2 linked regions of the Candidatus Palibaumannia cicadellinicola genome follow. Each later gene encodes a partner of the first gene's protein in a complex. Links are inferred from orthologs where the notes say so. Each region holds a gene or a part of one and is shown in the gene's direction. Other genes may lie near its edges.

Region 1 (6,897 bases):
ATACTCATCAGGAAACGAGTTATGAAGAACAAAATCAGAAACATCTATTCATTCAGACAGAGTCGAAAATAACCCATGAAGAAGACCTTATAATGGCACAAAACGAGTTTACGTGCCGAAAAGAGCGGAGATCTCAGGAACTAAAGGCTACTGAAGCATCAGTTTTCGAAAGAGAAAAACTAGAAGTACCCCAAATAAACTTGGGTAATCGTAATACTGATAATCAACTAATACAGACAATATTACCACGTCGCCAACGCCGTGCATTACATAGAAAAATCTCTGTTCTTAATTGTCATGAAGCAGAAATCATTGTACCTAAGCAGACAGTAAATACTACCAATACGACTAATAGCTCTACCACATCTTTGACTAATACCGCTGAGAATACAGTGAATAGAGAGTATTATCGCAGTCGATCACGCAGGTCACTGCGTCATCTACGTGTCAGCGGGCAACGTCGTCGTCGTTATCGTAACGAACGTTATCCACTCTCTTCGCCGGTACCATTGAACCGTGCAGTATTTTCACCAGAAATGGCGTCGGGCAAAGTTTGGGTCAGCTATCCGGTGAATCCTATAGAGCGAAAAGAGCAGGAAGTAATTAGAGTACAATCCGCTCAGAATGTCTCAGATATTGAATTGCGCGTAAAACGTGCGATATCATGACACTGCCAGGTCAACACTAATATATCCCGTATAGAATGAAGTGATAATGGATCAGTAAAAGACGGCTTCACTCGGAAATTAATGACTAAGATGCCTGCTATTTTCATCTAACTAACCTAACTTGATACCTATCAAAGAAACGGAAAATAACTTCATGACGGTACAACCAGTAGAAATTAAAATTCGCCGGCCAGATGATTGGCATGTTCATTTGCGTGATCATGATATGTTGCGTACTGTACTACCTTATACTAGTAGGTATTTTGGTCGTGCAATTATTATGCCAAATATTATACCTCCAATTACAACTATTATCCAAGCTAGAGCTTATCGGAAACGTATTATTGCAGCGCTGCCGGCAGGACATAGATTTCAACCTTTGATGACCTGCTACCTTACTGGATCCCTGACAAAACAGGAACTTATTGAAGGTTTTCAACAAGATGTTTTTACTGCTGTTAAGCTTTATCCAGCTAGCACTACCATAAACTCAAAATATGGAGTGACTGATCTCACTACCTTTTATCCGATATTATCTACTATGCAAGATCTCGGTATACCCTTGTTAATTCACGGCGAAGTGACTACCGCCGAAATTGATATTTTTGATCGTGAAGCACGCTGTATTGAACAGGTTATAGAGCCTATACATCGCAAATTTCAGGCGTTGAAAATAGTCTTTGAGCATATAACTACTAAAGAGGCCGTTGATTATATTCTAGAAGGAGATCGCTATCTTGGAGCAACGGTTACTCCGCAGCATTTGATGTTTAACCGCAACCATATGCTAGTTGGTGGAATTCATCCCCACCTTTATTGTCTTCCTATCCTTAAACGTAGTAGTCACCAGCAGGCACTACGTGCTGCAGTGACTAGTGGTTGCGATCGTTTTTTCTTAGGCACCGATACCGCACCACATGTTCGTTATCGTAAAGAGTCTGATTGTGGGTGCGCCGGAGTTTTCAACGCACCTGTCGCGTTGCCTACTTATGCTACTGTTTTTGAAGAACTTGGTGCGTTGGAATACTTTGAGGCTTTTTGTTCCCTAAATGGACCACGTTTTTATGGATTGCCTTTGAATAAAGATTTCATTTCTCTTAAACGTGATGATTACTGTCAACCAGAGACGATATCTTTAGCTAATGGAGAAACAGTAGTATGTTTTCTAGCACAACAGCTATTACACTGGACTGTTATTGATTAATTATTTCCCTGAATCATAGGATTTAGTAGTCACTTATAGTTACTACTCTATAATGAGATAAAGTTAGATAAAAAAATTTTTTTGTTGTATTTTTAAATAAATTGCATGATAAAAGCATTATTTTTAACAATTCTAAAATAAATCGAGCATATAATATTATTTTGCGCTTTTTATGTTTTATGGATATATCATGATTACATTATGGAAAATAATAGCTAATCCTTTTAGATGGAGTTGGCGCTTACTTATTTTTATCCGTGAGTTTATTTTGAATATCTTTGTAGTACTTCTGATCGTGATTGTTGTAAGCATTTACCTGCAGATTACTCATACCACACCGTCCATGACGACAGGTGCTCTAGTTATGGATCTAACTGGCATCATTGTGGATAAGTCGGCAATGAAGAATAAATTTAGACTGCTTGGTCGTGAATTACTTGGAACTGCAAGTAATAGGATACAAGAAAATTCATTATTCGATGTCGTTGAGATACTTCGTCAGGCTAAAAACAATACTCATATAACTGGTTTAGTACTCTCATTAAAAAATTTTTATGGTGCAGATCAAGCTTCCCTACAGTACATCGGTAAAGCGCTGCGTGAATTCCGCGATAGTGGTAAACCTATTTATGCCATCGGTGAGAGTTACAGCCAGGCGCAGTATTTTCTTGCGAGCTATGCCAACAAAATTTACCTTATGCCACATGGTATGGTCGATTTACATGGTTTTGCTACTCATAACTTTTATTATAAGTCTTTATTAGATAAGCTCAAAGTTAATAGTTATATTTTCCGTGTAGGTAAATATAAATCCGCAGCAGAGCCGTTCTTACGCGATAATATGTCTAAAGCTGCGAGGGATGCAGACAGTCGTTGGGTTGGACAGCTGTGGCAACATTATCTTGATATAGTAGCTGGAAATCGCCAGGTGACACCACAACAGTTCTTTCCCCGTTTTCCCACCTTACTTGCTGGATTACGTGCTGTTAACGGCGATACGGCACAGTTTGCGCTTCAGAATAAATGGGTGGACGAAGTCGCTTCTCGTTCTACCATTGATAAAGCAATGACTCAAGCCTTCGGTTGGAATGAGCAGAGTCAATCATTTAATGCAACGAGTATCTATGATTATCAGCAAATTTATACTAGCCAGCAGAGCGCCGCACAAAGCGCACAAAGCGCACAAAGCGCACAAATTGCTGTGATCTTTGCAAATGGCGCAATAACCGATGGACCAGAAAAGCCTGGATCTATGAGTAGTGATACCACAGCTCTTCAAATACGCGATGCTCGTTTAAATCCAAACATCAAAGCAATTGTCTTTAGGGTTAATAGTCCAGGTGGTAGTGTCAGTGCCTCGGAAATCATTCGTAGCGAATTAGTCGCAGTGCGCGACGCTAACAAACCTATAGTTATCTCTATGGGTGGCATGGCTGCCTCTGGCGGTTACTGGATATCTACCCCAGGAAATATGATTATCGCTAGTCCCAGTACCATTACTGGCTCTATTGGTATCTTTGGTATAATCCATACGATAGAGAATTTGCTTGATCGTATTGGGGTACATACTGATGGCGTGACTACTTCGCCAATAGCGGGAATGTCGATAACCCAAAAATTACCAGTCGAGTTCTCACAAATTATGCAGCTTAACGTCGAAAATGGTTATAAAAAATTCATCACCCTAGTCGCGGAATCCCGTAACAAAACCATGGATGAAATAGAAAAAATTGCTCAGGGTCATGTATGGATAGGTAGCGATGCCATAAATAAAGGTTTGGTCGATAAATTAGGTGATTTTGATGATGCTGTTAATAAAGCTGCTGAGTTAGCTAACATTGAGCAGTATCAACTCAATTGGTATCTGAATGAGCCTAATTTTATGAACATGCTATTAACACAAATAAATGCTGCAGTGTTGGCTGTTCTGCCGAACACGATTAGCGAGATAGCACAGCTTATGAACAAAGATGCTGCCTTGGGTTTTGTCGATCCGCAAAACTGCTATGCATTATGCATTAATTGTGACAAAGATGGGAATAAAATACATAGCAACTGAAGACAAACATCTTTTTACTAGTGCTGACAGATTTATGCTAGCATAACCATAAAATTTTATTAATTTTTAATTACTGGTGAAATGATGACTATCAAAATAGGTATCAACGGTTTTGGTCGTATTGGCCGTATGATTTTCCGCGCGGCGCAGAAACGTGATGACATTGAAATAATTGCCATTAACGACTTATTGGATATTGACTATATGAGTTATATGTTGAAATATGACTCAACTCATGGTCTATTTAGTGGAACAGTCGTAGTAGGTAATAATCATCTTATTGTTAATGGTAAAACTATCCGTTGTACCTCCGAAAGAGATCCGATTTATCTAAAATGGAATGAGGTTGGCGTAGACATCGTTACTGAAGCAACGGGACTTTTCCTAACCGATGTAACTGCACGTAAGCATATCACTGCTGGAGCTAAGAAAGTGGTGCTGACTGGACCATCTCAAGATAACACGCCTATGTTTGTAATGGGTGTTAATCATAAGTCTTATGATGGGCAGGACATTGTGTCTAACGCTTCATGCACGACTAACTGTCTAGCTCCACTAGCTAAAGTAATCAATGACCAATTTGGTATCGTTGAAGCATTAATGACCACTGTACATGCTATAACAGCGACTCAAAAAACCGTTGATAGCCCTTCGCATAAAGACTGGCGCGGTGGTAGAGGAGCATTTCAAAACATTATTCCGTCCTTAACTGGAGCTGCAAAAGCAGTCGGTAAAGTAATTCCTCAGCTGAATGGTAAGCTAACAGGTATATCTTTCCGTGTTCCTACTCCCAATGTATCGGTAGTAGATTTGACGGCACGTCTGGAAAAATCTACTTCGTACGAAGAAATTTGCTCTGTTATCAAACAAAACTCAGAAGGTGAACTAAAAGGTATAATGGGTTATACCGATGAAAACGTCGTTTCAACTGATTTTAACGGCGAAACATTAACTTCGGTTTTCGATGCTAAAGCTGGTTTAGCTCTAAATAAAAACTTTGTCAAACTAGTTGCCTGGTATGATAATGAAACAGGATATTCCAATAAAGTTTTAGATCTGATCTCTTATATTGCTAATAGGTAATATGGTTACAAAAATGCTGTCAATCAATGATTGGTATTTTCTTAGTCGTGCATATCTATCTATAACTTAGGTTGACAGCTTAATCAATATTCTAGTATGTCTTGTTTTTTGATTAAAAATGGTAAATTTTTTACATCGCTGTTCTATCACTCGCAAAGCCTGGTTATTACTTGCACTTACTGCTTTTATTTTGGAATTGGTCGGGCTCTATTTTCAGTACTTTATGTTTATCAACCCTTGCGTTCTATGTATCTACCAACGTTTTGCACTTTATGGCATAATGATTGGAGGTCTTGTAGGAGCTATATCACCTTCGACACCATTACGTTTTATTGGACTTGGTTTTTGGCTTTACAGCGCCTGGAAAGGATTGCGATCAGCTATAATCCATACTGATATTCAGCTGTATCCTTCCCCTTTTTTCGTATGTGATTTTTTTGTTAGTTTCCCTAGTTGGTTGAAACTCGATCAATTGTTGCCAGCTATATTTAGTGCCACTGGTAATTGTACCGTACATCCGTTTCACTTTCTTTCACTCGCAATCACACAATGGATGATCATAATCTTCTCTATCTATCTATTCATTGGTTTAATTATATTATTAGTACAATTTGTTTTGGTGTATCAAAACAAAAACATCAAATACTAAACCTAGATAATATAAATCATAGATCTAATCTTGATGCTAGAACTTCTAGTTCGGCTTGATCATTATCATTTGATAGGTAACAACAAATATTTTTTCCTACGTTTATATTACTTAGTGTATTGTCTGGATATAACGGTACCTATAACATGCATGCGGTACGATAAAATCATGAAATATCGCATCTCGTAAATAAATGAGAAAAAATACATGTATAAATCTGAGTCAGAATAGATGACACAAAAGCCTATTGATCTCAAAGGCAGTAGTTTTACTTTATCAGTCATTCATCTTCATGATGCGCCGCCAGAAGAAATAAGCCGGGCAATACAGGAAAAAGTAAAACAAGCACCTCAATTACTACAAAATGCGCCGGTTATCATCAATGTTGCCAGTCTTAACAGAGAATGCAATTGGATGGAGTTGTCCAGGGCGGTATTAGCAACTGGGCTACATGTGGTTGCTATTAGCGGCTGTAATAATTCTACACTTAAAAATAAGATTATTTGTAGCGGGTTACCGTTACTGACCGAAGGCAAAGCACTTAAATCAGGAGAATCTACATTATCTATTGCAAAAACACTACTTATTAATACCCCTGTCCGTTCCGGACAACAGATTTATGCGCGTAACAGCGATTTAATCATAACAAATAGCGTAAGCGCTGGTGCAGAACTGATTGCTGATGGCCATATTCATATTTATGGCATGATGCGGGGGCGTGCACTAGCCGGTGCATCAGGAGATGGAGAGTGTCAAATTTTCTGTAGTAATTTATCTCCAGAACTAGTCTCTATTGCCGGTGAATATTGGCTAAGCGATCAAATACCGGCAGAGTTTTCAGGTAAAGCTGGGCGTATTTACCTACACTATGGTGTACTTTCTATTAAATCTTTAATCCCTTGACAAAGGAATCATTTTATGGCACGCATTATAGTTGTTACTTCAGGTAAAGGTGGCGTTGGTAAAACCACATCTAGCGCAGCTATTGCTACCGGTTTAGCCCGTAAAAGTAACAAAACAGTGGTTATTGATTTTGATATTGGTTTACGCAATCTAGATTTAATTATGGGTTGCGAACGTAGAGTAGTATATGACTTCGTCAATGTTATTCAGGGTGATGCGACTATCAATCAGGCGTTGATAAAAGATAAACGTACCGAAAATCTTTATATTCTACCTGCGTCTCAGACACGTGATAAAGACGTACTTACTCGTTCTGGGGTGGAAAAAGTAC
Region 2 (4,819 bases), 200 kb from region 1 along the record:
GACTGTCGTACCTGATCAATGATATTATTAGCTATTTGTCCACTAAAAGGACAGACTGGTATTTGCCCAGAGATAAAAGTCATAATACCAATATCTATTCCTTGTACATAGGGTCCGATGACTGCTGGGGCATTTTTCGTATGAATGATCCGCTTCATGCATTTCTTCTCCTAGAGAAAAATTCTCTTCTAATCACTATGAACATAATACCATTTATTTTGATACATAAAATAGTCATGATTTAGTTCTAATTTAGGCAACCTGACTTAATTCTACCGCTCGGTGTTCAAAGACTTTCTCGCAATATTTACATTTTAAATGAATCTGCTGGCCTCTAGTTTTAATACTAAATCTTGACGCCACTAGCTCGCTACGGCTAATACAGTGACTATTCGGACAAATAAATACATGATCTATGTGCTCCGGTAACATCAGAGTTTGCTTGCATACCACATCATAATGATCAATACGATTGACTGTAGCGTAAGGCGCATAAATAGCTAACTGGTTAGCTTGCTTCTCAGTCAAAAATACATTTTCTATCTTGATTATATCTTTTTTCCCCTGCTTATTTGACGGCAAATTTAAACCAATAGTTATACGTTCATCTGTAGCAGCTAGTTTAAACAAACTGAGCAGTTTTACACCAACCAGCGCTGGGATATGGTCAATAACTGTGCCACGGTGAATCGCTTCTACTTGTAACTTTAATTTATTATACTGACTTATATTCATTGATACCATCCAATTATCATGCTAACTGTTGTTGATTCAAAACTAGCGCTAGTAAAGCTTGGCGGGTAAAAACACCATTACCTGCTTGCTGAAAATAATAAGCGTAGGGTGTTTTATCAACCTCATAAGCTATTTCATCTACCCGTGGTAAAGGATGTAGTACCCTAAGATTAGCGCGAGCATGCGTTAAATTCTTGGCCTGTAGTACAAACTGCGCTTTAATATTAACGTATTCTGCAGGATCTAACCGCTCTTTTTGTACCCGTGTCATGTATAGAATATCTAGCTCCGGTATGACTTCAGCTAGGTTAACATGCATACTATACTGAATGTTTTTATCTATCAGTGTATGTAAAATATAAGAGGGCATCCCTAGCGCGTCAGGCGCGATAAAATAAAAACGATTACCGTCGAATTTAGTTAGCGCTTGAGTTAGTGAATGTACAGTACGACCGTATTTCAGGTCACCAACCATCGCGATACTAAGATGGTCTAGCTTACCCTGAGTTTCATGAATATTGAACAGGTCAAGTAAGGTTTGTGTGGGATGCTGGTTACCGCCATCGCCTGCGTTGAGGATAGGAACCTGACCGGAAAACTCGGTAGCCAATTGTGCTGCACCCTCCTGCGGATGGCGCATAATGATAGCATCCACATAGGTACTAATAACGGAAACAGTATCTGCTAGGGTCTCACCCTTTTGACTAAGCGAGGTGCTACTAGCATCGGAGAAACCAACTACTGATGCACCAAGGCGGTGAATAGCGGTTTCAAACGATAATCTAGTTCGAGTAGAAGCCTCGAAAAAACAGCTGGCAATAATCTTATGTTTCAGTAATTCCGGCTGTGGCCTCAATTTGAGACCAGTAGCTATGTGTAATACCAGCTCCAGTTCGTTGCGGCTAAGATCATTGATAGAAATAATATGCTTTCTATAAAGGGGATTAATCATCTTTTTTCCACCTGACAGTGCCAGTCAATACGTACGTGCTAAGCAAAAAAAAACCCCTCACATTAAGGGGTTTTTGATTTGACAGGATGGTCACAAGGACTAATGTAATTACGCTTCAAAAAAAAACTAGGTTCATGTTACTTAATCTTTGCTTTATTATCATTTGAACGATATTTATCTTAAGTTACACTTGAGAGACTAAAATAGCATACATAATAAGAGCAAGTGCGAAAAATATCATATAAGATAAATTAATAGGCAAAAATTTGTTCTTATCGTATTGTGGTATATATCAGACAAAGTGAACAGTTCTAATTATTTTTAAGTTAATGTAATGTATTTGTTATGACTATTTTATCTTTTTGCACAAAGCCGGGATAATAATTGACAAATAGTAAATTTACTTTGACTCTTAGAAGAGTCAAGAAGCGTTCGAAACTCTGATTCGAGCTGCTCAAATTTTTTGATATAATCAGCAGGACTCAATTTTTCTGGCATTCTACGGAGATATTCAAAAGCAAGCTTATAAGCTGCTGGTTTATTGTTCATGATAGAAAACCATTTTGATTTGTTAATATTCTCTTTATGTATAAGGCTACGCTTTAGCGTAGCCTTTTGTCAACACCGAAGGTTAGATAAATAATGTCTCTGCCTAACACAAAATTACTGAATCATGTCATGTTATGATACTTTACTTAATAGTTACGATCAGCCTAAATACACTAACATTAAGTTTTAAAACAGTGTTTTTTGATACTTATCAAATAATTAAAAGAGATAAAGAGATAAACTATCTTAAGTAATTTACCTGTATAGTATGTTGATACTGATGAAAAATATTGTGTTAATACTAATAATAAGTATTGCATTAGCAAGTCATGCTTCAGCTGTTCAATTTACGGAAGGTAAGGAATATATTTGTCTCGATAAACCTGCTACCTGTGAACCACAGGTTCTGGAATTCTTTTCTTTTGACTGCCCACACTGCTATCAATTTGAGCAGGTATATCATATTTCTAGTAGCGTCACAAAATCACTGCCAGCTAATACCAAAGTTACTAAATACCATGTCAACTGCCTAGGACCACTTAGTAAACAGCTGACCCAGGCCTGGGCAGTAGCAATGGCGCTAGGCGTAGAAGATAAAGTCAGCCCGCTAATGTTCTATGCAGTGCAGAAAACCCAGTCGGTACAAACACCGGACGATATTAGAACTGTTTTTATTAAAGCGGGGGTAAACGCGAAAGAGTACGATTCTGCATGGAACAGCTTTGTAGTGAAGTCCTTGCGAAGACAGCAAGAAAATGCCGCTCTTAATTTCCAATTGCGTGGAGTACCAGCCATTTTTATCAACGGAAAATATATGGTGAAAAATGATGGATTAGATATGTCATCAATAGACATCTATATGAAACAGTTTAGCGATGTAGTAAAGTTTTTACTAACTCAAACTCAGTAGTCTAGTTAGTAGTTACTACTAGTAACAAGTAAACTTGAGCTAGTTCGTTGCTGCTGATCATAGGTAGTATCAGCGGCTCATGCATTACATATTAACCATAATTTAATCATTGCTAAAGTTCTAACTAACGATGAATTCCTCCATTAGTTTCGTTCGGTACCAGACTGATATCGATGTCAAACAAACTTCTCCGCCAGCATTTTTAATAGCCTGGAACACTCCGAAATGATTTGTTGCGACCTTACCCTAACGTGTATCACCAGTACAACCATAGGCCTCCCGTTAGTTTACCAGGTAAACGGCTAGACATGAAGCGAGCAGGAATTACAAAACTGATGAATTAGTCTCATTCATGGTTATAGTACGTGCTTCGCTTTTAAGTAGTACTGGGATGTTGGCACGAACTGGATAAGCCAGCGCATCTAACTGACAAATTAGCTCCTGCTGTTCTTTGTTGAAGTAAAGTTTTCCATTACATACCGGGCAAGCAATTATTTCTAATAAGTAATGATCCATAATGCCTCCAAAAATAAGTAAGCTATAATAAATACTATGTCAAGTTGTCAAGTCTAAAGTATGTTGCCGCGGTAGCGTCCTATAGCCTGCTCTACTTGTTTCAGAAGTAACAGAAGGCAGAACTTGCATCCTTTCAGTTCAGTTATTTTCAGCGATTCACAGCACTTCTTCGCTAGGCTAGAAGTTAATGCTAAGAGCGTGGCTTATCTGAGAATGCTACTTACTTCGCTGATGTCCAATGCCGGCTATCGCGACTACGGTTTTCAACTAAGTTAAAATACGGCACTCACCACTAAGTAGATTAATCGCCGCACCATGTTGAAGCTACATTGATAACTGCTTGTACTGTTTGTTACCTGGTTGCACGTTCGCGCATAAGATAAGTTGGTAATACCAAATCAACAATAGCATCGATCAACAACGGATATTCGTTAGCTTTACCGCCATATCCACGAGATACAAACAATACCTACCTGCTAGCCACGCTACTGTAATTGTTATACTAGCTACAGTACTACCGATATTTTACCATTGCCCAACCTATTACCACCAGCATTCCGGTTACTAACTACAACTACTGGTATAAATAAACGGTGTTTTTGACACCTACCATAACGGTAGCTGAAATGGATAAGATTGCTGACTAGACCATATAGCCAGGACAGTGGCAGCAACACAATGTAAAACTAATGATGCGCTAGACCAAATTTGATCGATAAAGTCTGTTGTATAAGCCATATTTTACCTTTCTGAATATTGTCAAAACTGGTCAGTAAATTAGCCATTGTCGATTTACCAGAACCAGAACGTCCAACTAGCGCAACAGTTTTTCCAGTAGGGATAGTTAAGTAAATGTCATGTAGCGATGGTATATTTTTTCCGGGATAGGCAAATGTTACATAGTTGAAAGCGCTGTCTCCTTTTACACGTTTAATTTCTCGTGTTCCTTCGTCTTTTTCTGTTTCCATATCCAAAATTGAAAACAGCGTCTGGCAGGCAGCAATACCACGCTGAAACTGTACATTTACATTCGTTAAGGATTTAAGCGGACGCATGATAGCAATCATCGACGAGAAAACTACAGTAATAGTACTAACGGTAAGCGTATTTATGATAGAAGGAAAACTAGCAGCAGCATAGAGTATCAGTGCCAAAGC

What was found. The genes of interacting proteins can lie anywhere in the genome.
Region 2: the proteins of dsbB (region 1) and dsbA are in contact, whole or in part, in a solved structure (PDB 2HI7), measured with the Escherichia coli proteins. The link is inferred for Candidatus Palibaumannia cicadellinicola from one-to-one orthologs.

What each region holds. Positions count from the first base shown.
Region 1 is NZ_CP008985.1:506,430-513,326, forward strand. Bases 3,987-6,897 are described here. They hold dsbB (disulfide bond formation protein DsbB), read left to right. Parts: upstream 3,987-5,132; coding sequence 5,133-5,663; downstream 5,664-6,897. Other genes in these bases: gap (type I glyceraldehyde-3-phosphate dehydrogenase), read left to right, coding at 4,016-5,014; minC (septum site-determining protein MinC), read left to right, coding at 5,895-6,566; minD (septum site-determining protein MinD), read left to right, coding at 6,582-6,897. Outside these bases: rne (ribonuclease E), read left to right, coding at 1-668; pyrC (dihydroorotase), read left to right, coding at 823-1,872; signal peptide peptidase SppA, read left to right, coding at 2,063-3,931. UniProt on the Escherichia coli protein: Required for disulfide bond formation in some periplasmic proteins such as PhoA or OmpA. Acts by oxidizing the DsbA protein.
Region 2 is NZ_CP008985.1:312,589-317,407, reverse strand. The notes cover bases 1,345-4,331. They hold dsbA (thiol:disulfide interchange protein DsbA), read left to right. Parts: upstream 1,345-2,516; coding sequence 2,517-3,146; downstream 3,147-4,331. Other genes in these bases: IM45_RS03775 (tetraacyldisaccharide 4'-kinase), read right to left, coding at 4,169-4,331; IM45_RS01465 (Trm112 family protein), read right to left, coding at 3,471-3,662; IM45_RS01475 (YdiH family protein), read right to left, coding at 2,042-2,236; pyrB (aspartate carbamoyltransferase), read right to left, coding at 1,345-1,687. Also shown: IM45_RS01490 (Rid family detoxifying hydrolase), read right to left, coding at 1-158; pyrI (aspartate carbamoyltransferase regulatory subunit), read right to left, coding at 253-735; more of pyrB, read right to left, coding at 752-1,344; more of IM45_RS03775, read right to left, coding at 4,332-4,339. UniProt on the Escherichia coli protein: Required for disulfide bond formation in some periplasmic proteins such as PhoA or OmpA. Acts by transferring its disulfide bond to other proteins and is reduced in the process. DsbA is reoxidized by DsbB. Required for pilus biogenesis.